Regions from separate parts of the Vibrio coralliirubri genome, predicted to be linked through region 2. Evidence: predicted binding sites of a transcription regulator. Region 2 holds the regulator's gene; the other holds the start of a gene.
What was found. Region 2 encodes MetJ, which represses methionine synthesis genes. Its sites were predicted from a motif close to TTAGACNTNTANANGTCTAA; they were not measured.
Positions count from the first base shown of each region.

Region 1: metA (homoserine O-acetyltransferase MetA) is a predicted target of MetJ. The motif match lies at 2,297-2,316, and genes of this name have one in related genera.

Region 1 is NZ_AP025470.1:1,978,972-1,984,677, reverse strand. Features, by position in the region: gene rlmF (23S rRNA (adenine(1618)-N(6))-methyltransferase RlmF) at 1-305, shown strand, start outside; gene pilW (type IV pilus biogenesis/stability protein PilW) at 396-1,163, opposite strand; gene metA (homoserine O-acetyltransferase MetA) at 1,332-2,273, opposite strand; gene OCV20_RS09075 (ATP-binding protein) at 2,549-2,917, shown strand; gene OCV20_RS09070 (DUF3859 domain-containing protein) at 2,996-3,418, shown strand; gene OCV20_RS09065 (helix-turn-helix domain-containing protein) at 3,520-4,029, shown strand; gene OCV20_RS09060 (IS3 family transposase) at 4,026-4,868, shown strand; gene OCV20_RS09055 (M20/M25/M40 family metallo-hydrolase) at 4,957-5,706, opposite strand, start outside.
Region 2 is NZ_AP025470.1:244,511-250,216, reverse strand. Features, by position in the region: gene OCV20_RS01140 (bifunctional aspartate kinase/homoserine dehydrogenase II) at 1-692, opposite strand, end outside; gene OCV20_RS01135 (O-succinylhomoserine (thiol)-lyase) at 695-1,876, opposite strand; gene metJ (met regulon transcriptional regulator MetJ) at 2,085-2,405, shown strand; gene OCV20_RS01125 (malic enzyme-like NAD(P)-binding protein) at 2,571-3,860, opposite strand; gene rpmE (50S ribosomal protein L31) at 4,194-4,412, opposite strand; gene priA (primosomal protein N') at 4,745-5,706, shown strand, end outside.

The DNA.
Region 1 (5,706 bases), 1.7 Mb from region 2:
CTAAGCAAGATAAACCAACCCTAAACTTTGGTGGTCAAAAAGCCGAGCTTTGGTGCCCGGGTGGTGAAGCCGCTTTCATTATGAAGATGGCGAGAGAGAGTCAACTTTTTGCTACTCAAGTTTTGTGGTTTACGACATTGATCTCTAAGAAAGATAACGTCGATATGGTTCGTTCAGAACTGGGCAAGCTGCGAGCGAAACAAGTGAAAGTCGTCGAGATGTCACAAGGCCAGAAGGTAAGTCGCTTTATCGCGTGGACCTTTATGGACGATGAGCAAAGACAAGAGTGGATTGCTCTTAAATAGTGGCTGCACTTAGTTAAGGCGTTAAACTGAAATACGGACGGGCTTGTTGTTTACGCAACAAGCCCGTTTTTTGTGTTTTTTGCCTATACGCTAAGCAGAAAGCAACTCATCTAACTTACTCTGATATTTCTTCTCAAGAGCTCTGTTACCTGCTTTGTTTTCGAGATCGACCAAGATTTTTAGAGATGGGATTTGATAACCATAACGCTGGTGGAATTTGAATAAACGAAGTCGAGCTTCATTGTAATCGGCGTCACTCACTTCAATTTTTGATAATTGTAGTATCGATTTTACGCGGTTTGGATCGTGGTCAATCGCTCTGCTGAAGTAGTACTTCGCTTGGTCTGTATTGCCAGCCTTAAATGCACAAAACGCCGCGTTTTCATAACTTGCAGACACCAAGTAGTAGTAAGGTTGGTCGATGGCGCGATTGAAGTACTTATCGGCTTGTTCGTATTCGCCTTGTTTACACAAAAATGTACCGTAGTTATTCAATACATTACCGTTTCTAGAATCGAGACTGAGTGCTTTGCGGTAAGTGGTTCTTGCTTCGTCTACTTCGCCCACTTGTTCGTAGTAATGCGCCATTGAAAGTCGAGCACGGTAGTAGCTAGGTGCGTGTTTAATCGCGAGCTCAAGGTTTTCACGCGCTCTTACCATATTGCCTTGTCCCATATAGCCCAAACCTAATTCGATTCGAGATTCAGACATCGCGATAGGATCACTTTCAATCTTTGGCGGTCCTTCAGTGACAGAGACGCAACCGACCAAGGAAAGCGAGGCAAGTAGTACCACACTTGATAACGAAAGAGGGCGGGACAACGAAATCGGATTTGAAAATGATGGCTTGGCAGGCATGTAAAGCTCCTTATGAACACCAACCCATCATATGAAATCAAACCCATTGAAGTCGTAAATCTATTATGGAATGCGACCCACACACCATAAAAAAACCGCGTCCAGTTCGTCGTTTTATTAACAACATACTGAACACGGTTTATGTGTTTGTGAATCGGAAGAAAGAACTTAATCGTCTTTGGTAAAGTTGTCTTCGCTGAAATGATCCAGATCGTAAGGCGTTTGTTGGTAAACACAGTAGTTTAGCCAATTTGAGAACAACAAGTGCCCGTGGCTACGCCAGCTTGCAACCGGTTTGTTGTCTGGATTGTTGTTCGGGTAGTAGTTGATTGGTATCACAGGCTCCATGCCTTCACCCAAATCACGAATGTATTCATTGTGAAGCGTATGAGAGTCGTACTCAGGGTGACCCGTTACAAACACGTTTCGCTTATCTTTGGTCGCCGCTAGATATACGCCCGCAACATCAGAAGTCGCAAGAACATCAAGGTCTGTGTGCTCAGCTAAGTACTCTTGAGAGAAGTCCGCGTAGCGAGAGTGGGGAGCCAGGAATGTATCGTCGAAGCCACGTAAAATAGGGTGGTATGGGTTATGTATCTCGTGGTTGTAAACACCAGACAGCTTCTCTTTACGAGTGCGTTTTGGCAAATCATACAATAACTTCAAACCAGCCTGAGCCGCCCAACACACGTATAGCGTTGAAGTAACGTGCTTGTTTGCCCATTCCATGATGGTTTTCAGATGGTCCCAGTAGATAACATCTTCAAATTGAACCAAGCCAAGCGGCGCACCAGTGATGATCAATCCATCAAAGTTTCTTCCTTTGACCATTTCAAATTGACGATAAAAGTTATCAAGGTGTTCAGTGGGTGTGTTTTTACTTGGTCGGTCATCAATGCGCAGCAGCTCTACATCCACTTGCAATGGGCTGTTCGATAGTAGGCGTAAAAATTGAGTTTCAGTTTCAATCTTCTTCGGCATTAGGTTGAGGATCAAGACTCGAAGTGGACGAATTTCCTGTGTCGATGCTCTTGATAACGGCATAACGAAGATGTTTTCTTCACGAAGAACATCGGATGCTGGCAATTGGTCTGGAATGCGAATAGGCACAGCTTTCTCCCTAAGCTAGATATGTAGACGTCTATACATCTAAATCTATAGTAGTTTGATACGCTTGTCGATATGCAAAATGGATAGATGTAAATTATTTGTGTTTTCTATCAGAAGCAATCCACGCGCTTCGAGGGGAGTCTCATTGTATTCAGTGATTATCGGAGTCTCGTGTAAGTAGTTGGTTTTCGTATGCTGAGCAAAGTCAGTTATCAGAGAAACTCGTTACTATTTACGATAAACTCATGTTTTCGAATTAGCCTGTAAAGTGATAGATGAAGTTAATACTCATTCGAGGGTTGCCCGGTTCTGGCAAATCAACAAAAGCAAAAACCTACGATGCATTGCATGTCGAAGCCGATATGTATTATGTGAATGAGCAAGGTGAGTACCACTTTGATCCTAGGCAGCTGCAACAAGCTCATGAGTGGTGCCAAAACACGGCGGAAAACGGATTAAAGCAAGGGCTAGATGTGGTTGTTTCGAATACCTTTATTAAGCACTGGGAAATGAAGGCTTACCGCCAACTTGCACGTAAATATAAAGCAGAATTAATTATCGAAGTCTGCCGAGATCAATATGGCACTATTCACGACATTGAACCTTCAGTGATTAAGCGTATGGCGAAAGACTGGCAAGAATAGCCTCGTTTTTCCTTTGCTGGCGTGGCTGAATGGCAAATAGAATTAAATTAATAGAACAACTGCAAGGTAAAGATTGAAATGGCAAAGCGCTCTGTTGTGGTCGACATGACATCTTACGGGATCTACACAACGTGGGATTCCAAATCTAAAGATCTTCCAAAAATCCAAGAGTTCACCACCATCGTTGATGCTGAAATAGACGTGGAATTTGGCTATATCTTGAATATCAAAAAAGCCAAAGGTGAGAAGATCCGTTACTGCATTTATCACCCAAACATCACTACAGACAAAGGTGAAGTGCTCGAACCGTTCGATGGCGAAGAGTATGTCGGTAACAATGACTGGGATTTCTACTTAGGTGACACTATCTGGGCACCTGTCTCGAACAAGCTAGGCAAATGGCGCATGACGGTCGAGCTAAAAGGCAACATCATCGCCGATAAGACATTCGACCTAGTAGCAAAAGACGAAGGCCAATTCTGGAAGCGTAGGGGCTTTTAGATTCGATCTTCTATACTTGCCTGAACAACAAAAAAGCCGAGCATCGTGATGATGTTGAACTGACCCCCAATAGTTGGACACCAATTATTGGGGGTCTTTTTATGTCCAAATATAGCCGAGAGCTAAAATGTATCATTGCTAAGCAATACTTAGATGGCACGTCATCTCTCTACTTAGCAAAACAATATTCAATTTCTTCAAGGCAGATACGGTATTGGGCTCAAGTCTTTGCCATCCATGGTACTGATTCATTTTTACCAACTAATCATGCCGCGACTGCTCAAACAAAACGAAAAGCATTGAATTTAATGTGGACGAATGAATGGTCTCTCACGCACACTAGCGCTGTATTAAACCTCTCATCCCCTGGAATACTCTCTGTCTGGCTTAAACGATTTAATGAGCTCGGTATCAAGGGGCTCGAAATGCGCCAGAAAGGAAGACCCTCAATGAAACAGCAACCTCAACGTACCACTAAGCCTGATAATGAAATGACACTTGAGGAGCTAAAAGAGGAGTTGGTCTACTTACGAACCGAGAATGCCGTTCTAAAAAAGTTGGAAGAGTTGGAGCAGAAAAAAAACCGTCGAACAAAGAAAAAGCGGTCATAGCTCTAACTCTTAAAGGCAAGTACCCATTAAAGCACTTACTGCACACTCTACAGTTGGCAAAAAGTGTCTTTTATTATCAGGCTCAAACGAGCAAGCGCCAAAATAGCTACGAACGTGAGCTGCGGTTGATAAAGTCAATTTATCATGAACATAAGGGGCGATACGGCTACCGCCGTATTCACTTGGAACTAAAGAATCAGGGGTTCGTGCTTAATCACAAAACGGTTCAAAGGCTTATGGCTCAGCTCAACCTTAAATCGACGGTCAGGATTAAAAAGTATCGTTCATACCGAGGAGAGTCAGGAAAAGCTGCTCCCAACGTTCTTGAAAGAGATTTTAGTGCGACTCAACCCGATGAAAAGTGGGTAACTGATGTCACGGAGTTCAAAGTCAAAGAGCAGAAAGTATACTTATCTCCCGTTGTCGACTTGTTTACTCAGGAGGTGGTTGCTTATAGAGTGGCCAAAAATGCCTGCTTGCCGCTTGTCACAGATATGCTGACGGAAGCTATATCAACGCTTAAACCCAACTCAAAGCCAATTATACATAGCGATCAAGGTTGGCAATATCGCCATCGACAGTATCAGAAAAAGGTAGCGGAGAGTGGGTTAACGCAAAGCATGTCGAGAAAAGGTAACTGCTTGGATAATGCTGTTGCTGAAAACTTTTTTGCTTTACTCAAAACCGAGATGTATCACAACCAAAGCTTTGAAGATGCAGATGCTCTGATAGAGCAGATTAAAGAATACATCGAGTACTACAATACCAAACGTATAAAAGTGAAACTAAAAGGCCTGACTCCGATAGAATATCGAACTCAGGCCTTGAAAGCCGCTTAACAGAAATGTCCAACTTTACGGGGTCACTTCATGTCTCGGCTTTTTTCATTGTGGTAGATAGAAGTGACTACCTGACTAATGGATTCGATTATTGCGTTACGTAAGCCACAACAAACTCAGTGATAGCGACCATGTCTTTCACTGCAATGTACTCTTCAGTGGTGTGAACTTTCGCCATACCAGTAGAAAGGTTAACCGTTGTTAGACCTTTTGCGTTGAAGTTGTTTGCATCGCTACCGCCGCCAGTGCGTTTAGTGTTCGCTGTTACGCCAAGCTTCTCAAACGCTGATTTGATAGAAAGAATATGCGGGTGATCGTCTGCAATAACGAATGCATCGTAAGCACGAGTCGATTCGATTTCTACTTCAGCGCCGAACTGCTTAGCGCTTTCTTGGAATGTCGAGATCATGTGCTCAACTTGAGCTGTTAGCTTTTCGCCGTTTAGTGAACGTGCTTCAGCCACGACTTTAAGCTCTGGCATTACGATGTTAGTTGCTTGACCGCCTTCAACAATACCGACGTTTGCCGTCGTTTCTTCATCGATACGAAGTAGGTTCATTTTGGTGATTGCGTCTGCAGCAACTTGAATTGCGCTGATGCCTTCTTCTGGCGCTAAACCAGCGTGAGCAGGGCGACCTTTGATTTTAGCAACAATCTTCTGCTGGCCAGGCGCCGCGTTTACGATGGTGCCAATTGGGCCGCCTGTATCAAGTACGATTGCGTGCTCAGATTGAATGTAAGACATATCGAAGTTCAAAGAGCCAAACAGACCGCCTTCTTCGAATACAGTAAACGCAATCTCGATAGTTTTGTGCTCTTGGCCTTCAGCCTTGATGCA
Region 2 (5,706 bases):
TCAGCGCTGTAAACGCCCGCCACATCACTCCAAATCGTCACGCGTTCAACTTCAGCCAAAGCACCAATCACGGTCGCTGAGTAATCCGAACCGTTACGGCCAAGCAATACCGTTTCACCCTCGCAGTTCTGAGCCATAAAGCCAGTAATCACCACGCGGCAATGTGCATGCTGCGCCAGAGCTTCTTTAATCAGAGGGTAAGAACGTGCGCGGTCGACTTCAGGCTGAGCGCCCACTTCTGCACGTAAAAAGGCACGCGCATCTTGAGCAACGGCTTGTAAATCATGCTGACACAACAAAGCAGCGAGTAGACGTGAAGACCAAACCTCACCATGTCCAAGCACTTTTGCTTTTTGTGCTTCGCTCAAGGGAGCCGTTAGCTCACCCAAAGCGGTAAATTCTTGTTGAATGGTGCCCGTTAGTTGCGCTGCAGACTCACCCTCAAGCAGTGCTTCAATCAGATCAAGCTGGAACTGACGAAGTGCTTGTAGGCATTCATGGGCAATACGACCATCTTTGTCGAGCGCTTCAACGAACTCAATTAAGCGGTTGGTTGTTTTGCCTGCTGCCGATACCACCACCAAATCAGATGCTGATGAGTATTCTCTAAGAATGTTGACCACGCGTTGGTAACATTCAGGGTTTGCTAAACTGCTGCCACCAAATTTATGTAGCTGGCGAAAGGTTGCCATTATTAACCCTCCCCTTCAGCGATAAAGCGCTGTGTTCTTTCAAACGCTTGCTTGAGGTCATCGATTAGGTCTTCTGCATCTTCAAGGCCAACAGATAGACGCAGTAGTTGCTGAGAAACACCCGCTTCTGCTAATGCTTCTTCACCCATCGCACGGTGAGTCATCGACGCAGGGTGACAAATCAGGCTTTCAACACCGCCCAATGATTCTGCCAAGGAGAATAGCTCTAACTTATCAACAAAGTATTTAAGCGCCTCGAATGAGCCCGCAAACTCAAAGCTGAGCATTGAGCCAAAGCCCGATTGCTGTTTCTTCGCGATATCATGACCCGGATGTTCAGGAAGGCTTGGGTGATAAATAGTGCCAACGAGATCTTGTTGCTGCAGAGACGCTAGAATCTCACGCGAGCTTTCTTCGTGAACTCGCATACGCGCACCTAGCGTACGAATACCACGTAAAGTCATGTAGCTATCAAATGGTGTGCCGGTCGCACCAATACAGTTGCCCCACCATGCTAGCTCTTCAGCGTGCTCTTCTGTCTTAGTAACCACAACGCCACCAATCACATCTGAGTGTCCGTTGATGTACTTGGTTGTAGAGTGGATAACAAAATCAGCACCCAGCTCTAAAGGCTTTTGGAACACAGGCGTCAAAAACGTGTTGTCGACAGCAACCAGAGCACCAACCTCTTTCGCTTTGCGGCAAGTTTCTGCAATATCAACCACACGAACCAGTGGATTCGATGGGGTTTCAATTAAGATCAATTTTGGCTTAAGCGCGATCGCTGCATCCAGTGCCGCTTGATCCGATTGATCAACGAACAGAACTTTGAAGTCACCTTTTAGCGAGCGAGTGTTAAACAGACGGTAAGTACCGCCGTAGCAGTCGTGCGGTGCAATAATAAGATCATCGCCGCCTAAGAAAGCCGAAACCCATAAGTTAAGCGCCGAAGTACCGCAGTTAGTCACAACCGCGCCTTTGCCTGATTCAAGCTCAAACAGTGCCGTTTCTAATAAACCACGATTTGGGTTACCAGAACGGGTGTAATCGTACTTTGGCACTTCACCAAAAGCGGGAAACCCATAGTTAGTCGAAAGATAAATGGGTGGGACAACGGCATGGTGTTGCGTGTCTGACTCGATACCAGTACGTACTGCGATTGTTGCTGGCTTCCGGCTGCTCATAGGTGCTTCCTTACAAGTTTTGCGTCTGAGAATCACAGCGGCTTGTCGGCATTTTGCGGCTGTGTTAGATATATGTTATTCACTTTACTTTCATAAACGTGAGACGTCAACACTTCTAGACGTCTATATGTCTTTGCTTATGGCAGTAAATCCCGCTAAAATCACCACTATTAATTTATTCTAACAACTAAAGTGATGAAGGTACGCAATGGCCGACTGGAATGGTGAATACATAAGCCCATATGCTGAGCATGGAAAGAAAAGCGAACAAGTAAAGAAAATTACAGTTTCTATCCCTCTAAAAGTGTTAAAGGTTCTTACTGACGAGCGTACTCGCCGCCAGATTAATAACCTACGCCATGCAACAAACAGTGAGCTACTGTGCGAAGCCTTTCTACATGCGTACACAGGCCAACCACTACCAACGGATGAAGACCTTCGTAAAGATCGTCCTGACGATATCCCTGCTGAAGTGAAAAAACTGATGACAGAAATGGGTATCGAGTTCGAAGCGTTTGACGAAGAATAAAAACAATTCAGTCACTGCCTTCATTATTGATTCGTTATAGCTGACCCTGTTTATCACATCACGCATTGCGTTTTTATGACTACGCTGTGAATGATAGACATAAAAAAACCGACTCCTATGAGTCGGTTTTTTATTATTCTTTTTCGCTCAATAGAGCAACAGCTATTAAGCCATATAGTTAGCAGGCATCTCGATACGAGCTACGCCAGATTCAACAGCCGCTTCCGCAACTGCTCGTGCTACGCGTGGAAGTAGACGTGGATCCATTGGCTTAGGAATGATGTAACCCTTACCGAACTCCAGTGCAGTCTCGCCCGCAGCTGCTAGTACTTCAGCTGGAACTTCTTCTTTCGCTAGTTCACGAATCGCTTTAACCGCCGCCAGCTTCATTTCGTCATTGATTTCGCTCGCACGCACGTCTAGTGCACCACGGAAAATGAATGGGAAACAAAGTACGTTGTTTACTTGGTTAGGGTAATCACTGCGGCCTGTACCCATGATTAGGTCAGAACGAACTTCGTGTGCAAGCTCAGGCTTGATCTCTGGATCTGGGTTTGAACATGCAAACACAACTGGCTTATCAGCCATCAGCGTTAGTGCTTCAGCAGGCAGTAGGTTAGGACCCGATACACCCAAGAACAGGTCAGCGCCTTCGATAACATCTTCAAGCGTGCGCTTGTCAGTGTTATTTGCGAACAGCTCTTTGTATTCGTTTAGGTCATCACGACGAGTGTGGATCACACCTTTACGGTCAAGCATGTAGATTTTTTCACGCTGAGCGCCACACTTAATCAGTAGCTCCATACAAGCAACCGCTGCTGCGCCAGCACCTAAACAAACGATCTTACACTCTTCAAGTTTCTTACCTTGAAGTTCGATCGCATTCAGCATACCCGCTGCCGTTACAATCGCTGTACCGTGTTGGTCATCGTGGAATACCGGAACATCACAACGTTCAATCAGGCGACGTTCAATCTCAAAACAGTCTGGTGCTTTGATGTCTTCTAGGTTAATACCGCCGAATGTATCTGCGATATTCGCAACCGTATCAACGAACTCATCGATTGTGCGGTGTTTTACTTCAATATCGATAGAATCTAAACCAGCAAAACGCTTAAACAGGAGCGCTTTACCTTCCATAACAGGTTTAGAAGCAATAGGGCCAAGATTACCTAGGCCAAGAATCGCTGTACCGTTAGAGATAACTGCAACCATGTTGCCTTTACCTGTGTACTTATAAACGTTATCAACGTTCTGTGCGATCTCGCGAACAGGCTCAGCCACGCCTGGGCTGTATGCAAGTGCTAGGTCTTCTGCAGAGTTTGCAGGCTTCGTCAGTTCTACGGCAATTTTGCCTGGAATTGGGAACTCATGGTAATCAAGAGCTTGCTGACGGAATTGTTCTTGAGGTGATAATTCTTGAGAGGATTGAGCTTGGCTGCTGTCTTCAGACATAGGTGTAGGTTCCTAGGATATTATTATTTGGGGGATCTTGTTCATGTTAATGGATGTACTTCAAAGTTCCTAGGTGGTTGGAGCCTCTGTCTCATTAAAAAACGAGATTTCACTACTAATAAGACCAGTGAGCAGTTGAAATTACTATCGCTTGTTGAACTTTCGAGCTGAATTTTGGTGCAGAGAGATACGCAAGGAATTGCCCTGCAATAGAAAGGTAGGCAACTTATCGTGAGGCGGGATTGAAGCTTGAATGAAAGTCAGTGCTTTCTCAAATTGCAGGCAACAAAAAAGGACACCGAAGTGTCCTTTTTCATGTCTAAATAGCGAGAATTACTTCTTGCTAGAAAGAGCACCGAAACGCTTGTTGAAGCGATCAACACGGCCGCCAGTATCTACGATACGTTGCTTACCAGTGTAGAACGGGTGACATTTGTCACATACGTCTAGGTGGATTGATTCTTTTGCTAGCGTTGAGTTGAACTCAAATGTGTTGCCGCAAGAACAAGTTGCAGTAACTGCTTTGTATTCTGGGTGGATTCCAGCTTTCATGGGATAACCTCAAGTAGGCCGTGTCGCTATACGATTCTAAGCCGCACACCACACGTAGTTTAAAAAAAGAAATAAAGACACCGCATCGACACAAAAGAGTGATGAAGCCATACCTTTAAGGCGCAGTATAGTAATGAATCTATAAGGCAGGATCAACCGATTTGATACATTTTTCACCAATTCTCTCTTTATTTCCTTTATCGGCCTGAGATTTCGGGCTGTCGTTGTCGGTATACGCTAACTCGCCGCCTTCATCCAAACTGCTTCTCGAATTTAACCGCCTTATCCTTTAGACTGTTCGCTCTCGTCAACTCAGATAAAGCCGTCCCTTTATGCGTCCAATGATTGCCCGCGTGGCACTGCCTGTTCCACTCGACAAGCAGTTCGATTACAAGATTCCAAGCCACCTATTTCCGATTATTGGTGGACGAGTCTCTGTGCCTTTTGGACGACAAACCTTAACCGGTATTGTCACGGCTCTGGTTAACGAATCTGAATTCGAGCTAGACAAGCTCAAACCGATTAAAGCCTTGTTAGATAATCAACCTGTTTGGCCGGAATCTGTCTATTCACTGTTAATGTGGTGCAGTCAGTTTTATCAGTACCCGCTTGGCGAAACCTTTGCTAACGCCCTTCCGAGCGCCCTAAGAAAAGGCAAAGCCGCCGACTTCGCGACGCTGGTTGAGTGGCAGTTAACACCATCAGGCAAAGACCAACTGATGCAAGGTTTTGGTCGCGCGGTCAAGCAAGCAAAAGTGATGCACATGCTTGAGCACGGCCCGGTTCCTCATCAAGAGTTCATTGATGAAGATGTAGGCAGTGCCGTACTCAAGACGCTTGAAGAGAAAGGCTGGATTGAATCGTTAGAGAAAAAGCCGAAACGCCAACCGTGGCCGGTTGAACTTGAGAACGACCAAGACAAACCTAAGCTCAATGCAGAACAAGCCATCGCGATTGCGACCGTAAATAGCCAAACCGACTTTGGTTGTTTCCTGTTAGAGGGGGTCACTGGCTCAGGTAAGACCGAGGTTTACCTGAATATGATTAAGCCGATTCTCGACCAAGGTAAACAAGCGTTAGTGCTTGTGCCCGAGATTGGCCTCACCCCTCAAACGATTAACCGCTTTAAGCGACGCTTTAATGTGCCTGTTGAGGTTATCCACTCAGGTTTAAACGATTCTGAGCGACTGAATGCTTGGTTATCGGCGCGCGATAAAATAGCGGGCATCGTGATTGGTACCCGTTCGGCTCTGTTCACGCCATTTGCTGACCTAGGCATTATCATTGTCGATGA